One region of the Streptomyces sp. NPDC018833 genome, then DNA from elsewhere that is predicted to be linked to it. Evidence: predicted binding sites of a transcription regulator. Region 1 holds the regulator's gene; the other holds the start of a gene.
What was found. Region 1 encodes HrcA, which represses chaperone genes, less so after heat shock. Its sites were predicted from a motif close to TTNGCACTCNGNNNNNCNGAGTGCNAA; they were not measured.

Region 1 (2,200 bases):
GGCCCAGGAAGGACCGCGTCACCTGCGAGACCTCACCGCGGCCGCGGCACATGTCGCAGGTCTGCGCCGAGGTGCCGGGCGCGGCGCCCTCGCCGGAGCACGTCGTGCACACCACGGCCGTGTCGACCTGGATGTCCTTGGTCGTACCGAAGGCCGCCTCGCTGAGCTCGACCTCCAGGCGGATCATCGCGTCCTGGCCGCGGCGGGTGCGCGAACGGGGCCCGCGCTGCGACGCCGTGCCGAAGAAGGCGTCCATGATGTCCGAGAAGTTGCCGAAGCCGCCCGCGCCGAAGCCGCCCGCGCCGGCGCCGGCGGACTGGGACAGCGGGTCTCCGCCGAGGTCGTAGACCTGCTTCTTCTGCGGGTCCGACAGCACCTCGTACGCGGCGTTGATCTCCTTGAAGCGCTCCTGCGTCTTCGGGTCCGGATTCACGTCCGGGTGGAGCTCGCGCGCGAGGCGGCGGAAGGCCTTCTTGATCTCGTCCTGCGATGCGTCGCGGCGTACGCCGAGTACGGCGTAATAGTCCGTGGCCACTTACGACTCCGCCAGGATCTGTCCGACGTAACGTGCCACTGCGCGTACCGCTCCCATCGTTCCGGGGTAGTCCATGCGGGTCGGTCCGACCACGCCGAGTTTGGCGACTGCCTCGCCGCCCGAACCGTAGCCGACCGAGACGACGGACGTGGAGTTCAGTCCCTCGTGGGCATTCTCATGCCCGATCCTCACGGTCACGCCCGATTCCTTGGCCTCGCCGAGCAGCTTGAGCAGCACGACGTGCTCCTCCAGCGCCTCCAGCACCGGCCTGATCGTCAGGGGGAAGTCGTGTCCGAAGCGGGTGAGATTGGCGGTGCCGCCGATCATCAGCCGCTCCTCGGTCTCCTCGACCAGGGTTTCCAGCAGGGTCGCGAGCACCGTGGAGACCGTGCCGCGGTCCTCGCTCTCGAACGACTCCGGCAGGTCCTGCACCAGCTGCGGCACGTCCGCGAAACGGCGGCCGACGACGCGGCTGTTGAGCCGGGCCCGCAGGTCGGCCAGCGAGGTCTCGCCGAACGGCGCGGGGCAGTCGACCATCCGCTGCTCGACGCGGCCGGTGTCCGTGATCAGCACGAGCATCAGCCGGGCGGGCGCGAGCGAGAGCAACTCCACGTGCCGGACCGTCGAACGGGTCAGCGAGGGGTACTGGACGACGGCGACCTGCCGGGTCAGCTGCGCGAGCAGCCGGACCGTACGGCCCACGACGTCGTCGAGGTCGACGGCTCCGTCCAGGAAGTTCTGGATCGCACGGCGCTCGGGCGACGACAGCGGTTTGACCCCGGCCAGCTTGTCGACGAACAGCCGGTACCCCTTGTCCGTGGGGATACGGCCGGCGCTGGTGTGGGGCTGGGCGATGAAGCCCTCCTCCTCCAGCACGGCCATGTCGTTACGGACGGTGGCCGGCGAGACGCCGAGCTGGTGCCGCTCGGTCAGCGCCTTGGAGCCCACCGGCTCCTCGGTGCCGACGTAGTCCTGGACGATGGCGCGCAGGACTTCGAGTCTGCGTTCGCTGAGCATCGCGCGCACCTCCAGCTGCCGGTCGTAGGTGTGGCCTGGCACTCGATACGGCCGAGTGCCAACATTCCCCCGGCCAGTGTACGGCGGCGGGGTACGCCCCTAGCAAGGGCGGCCGACCACGCTATCGCGAGACCTGTGCTGGTCGATGCGGATAGCGTCGCCGTATGGACGCCGCTTGGGAAGACTTCGGGTGGGAACGGCTGGGCGAGGGCGTCGGCCGGCGCAGGATGCCGACCTGGGACGCGACCGTCGGCCTGGTGGTGGGCGACGACCACGTCCTGCTGTACGACACGGGCTCGACGATCCGCGAGGGCGCCGAGGTCCGTGGGCAGGCGCAGGCACTGGCGGGCGGGCGCCGCGTGACGTACATCGCACTGAGCCACCCGCACTTCGACCATGTGCTGGGTACGGCCGCCTTCGCGGGTGCGGAGATCTACGGGGCGGTCGGCATGGACGCGCTGCTGAGCCGCGAGCGGGACACCATCCGCGCCGACGCGGTACGGCACGGGGTCCCGGAGGCCGCGGCCGCGGAGGCGGCCGATCTGCTCGTGCTGCCGCACCACCCGGTGAGCGGCGAGTGCACGCTCGACCTGGGCGGCCGCCGGGTGCTGCTGGCCAACGTCGGTCCCGGCCACTCGGGGCACGATC
Region 2 (2,200 bases), on a different contig from region 1:
CGCCGGCCTGGCAGGCTGAGACCGCCGGGTCCCCGCCGACCACCTCAGACCGAAGAAAGGCTGCACCCCATGAGCGTCAACGTCCGCATCCCCACCATTCTCCGTACGTACACGGGCGGCCAGGCCGAGGTCCCCGCCGAGGGCGCGACCCTGGCCGAGGTCATCGCGGACCTGGAGAAGAACCACACGGGCATCGCGGCCCGCGTCCTGGACGACCAGGGCAAGCTGCGCCGCTTCGTCAACGTGTACGTGAACGACGACGACGTCCGCTTCGAGCAGGGCCTGCAGACGGCGACGCCGGACGGTGCGGGCGTCTCGATCATCCCCGCCGTCGCCGGCGGCTGATTCCGCTCCGCGTTACCCAGCGTTACGGAAATTGCCCCCTCCGCCAGAGAAGCGGAGGGGGCAATTCTGCATGGTTGAGCGCGGTAGAGTCTGGGAAGCCCCCTCCGCCGGCCGCCCGGTAATGCGTTTCCGCTCCATAAGAATGCGGCCAAAGTAAGCGAGCAAATTGCGCCGAAAGTGCCGCTTTGTCGGGCCCGACTTGCCCCGGAATTCAATCAATTCACATGAATCGGTCGATCGGTCCTGCCCAGATTTCTCGTCCGATTGACCTGTTGCAGAGGGCAGTTGGGCAGATACATTCAGCCGCGGTCGACGCGTTCCGGCGCACACCCCTCCTGCTGGGGTGAGGTCTGACCCGGGTCCGCGAAGTGCGGTCCTGTGCAAGGGCCAGTAATAGGGGAGTTAGGCATGGCTCAGGGCACCGTCAAGTGGTTCAACGCGGAGAAGGGGTACGGCTTCATCGCGGTCGACGGTGGTGCGGATGTTTTCGTCCACTACAGCGCGATCCAGATGGACGGATACCGCACCCTTGAAGAGGGTCAGCGAGTCGAGTTCGAGATCTCGCAGGGCCAGAAGGGTCCGCAGGCGGACATGGTCAAGCTCGCCGTCTGATCCAACTGATCCAGGCGCGATCGGCCACCGACGCACTCACACACGAGGGGTCCGCATCCCGACAGACCGGGATGCGGGCCCCTCGTGCTTCGCCACGAGGTCCGCGGGCCCTCGCCGTGAGGGCCCCGTGAGGGCCGTCCGCCGTGCGCCGTGAGCGTGAGGCGCTTGCACTCTCCGGGGGCGAGTGCTAATCATTGGCGTTAGCACTCTCCCAGTGAGAGTGACAGAACTTGGATCGGGTCGGTGAGGTCCGCAGGCCGGGTGGGGCAAGGAACCACACGGCGCGCAGGCCGTCCGTCGCGGGCGCCGGATGCGATCCGAAGCAATCCACCCCAGTCCGGGAGGACCACTTCACATGGCCAAGATCATCGCGTTCGACGAGGAGGCACGGCGCGGTCTCGAGCGCGGGATGAACCAGCTCGCCGACGCCGTCAAGGTCACCCTTGGCCCCAAGGGTCGCAACGTCGTCCTCGAGAAGAAGTGGGGCGCCCCCACGATCACCAACGATGGTGTGTCCATCGCCAAGGAGATCGAGCTCGAGGACCCGTACGAGAAGATCGGCGCCGAGCTGGTCAAGGAAGTCGCCAAGAAGACGGACGACGTCGCCGGTGACGGTACGACCACCGCGACCGTTCTCGCCCAGGCGCTCGTCCGCGAGGGTCTGCGCAACGTGGCCGCCGGCGCCAACCCGATGGCCCTCAAGCGCGGCATCGAGAAGGCCGTCGAGGCCGTCTCCGGCGCCCTGCTCGAGCAGGCCAAGGACGTGGAGACCAAGGAGCAGATCGCTTCGACCGCCTCCATCTCCGCCGCCGACACCCAGATCGGCGAGCTCATCGCCGAGGCCATGGACAAGGTCGGCAAGGAAGGCGTCATCACGGTCGAGGAGTCCCAGACCTTCGGTCTGGAGCTCGAGCTCACCGAGGGCATGCGCTTCGACAAGGGCTACATCTCGGCGTACTTCGCCACCGACATGGAGCGTATGGAGGCGTCCCTGGACGACCCGTACATCCTGATCGTCAACTCCAAGGTCGGCAACGTGAAGGACCTCCTTCCGCTGCTGGAGAAGGTCATGCAGTCCGGCAAGCCGCTGCTGATCATCGCCGAGGACGTCGAGGGCGAGGCCCTGTCCACGCTCGTCGTGAACAAGATCCGCGGCACCTTCAAGTCCGTCGCCGTCAAGGCCCCGGGCTTCGGCGACCGCCGCAAGGCCATGCTCAACGACATCGCCATCCTCACGGGCGGC

Region 2: a site for HrcA is predicted at 1,158-1,184, ahead of groL (chaperonin GroEL). Genes of this name have one in related genera too.

Annotation. Positions count from the first base shown of each region.
Region 1 covers NZ_JBIRZM010000001.1:475,522-477,721, reverse strand. Annotated here, with positions in the region: gene dnaJ (molecular chaperone DnaJ) at 1-535, opposite strand, end outside; gene hrcA (heat-inducible transcriptional repressor HrcA) at 536-1,552, opposite strand; gene ACH5AF_RS02070 (MBL fold metallo-hydrolase) at 1,717-2,200, shown strand, end outside.
Region 2 covers NZ_JBIRZM010000003.1:98,118-100,317, forward strand. Annotated here, with positions in the region: gene thrC (threonine synthase) at 1-19, shown strand, start outside; gene ACH5AF_RS07680 (MoaD/ThiS family protein) at 70-345, shown strand; gene ACH5AF_RS07685 (cold-shock protein) at 754-957, shown strand; gene groL (chaperonin GroEL) at 1,313-2,200, shown strand, end outside.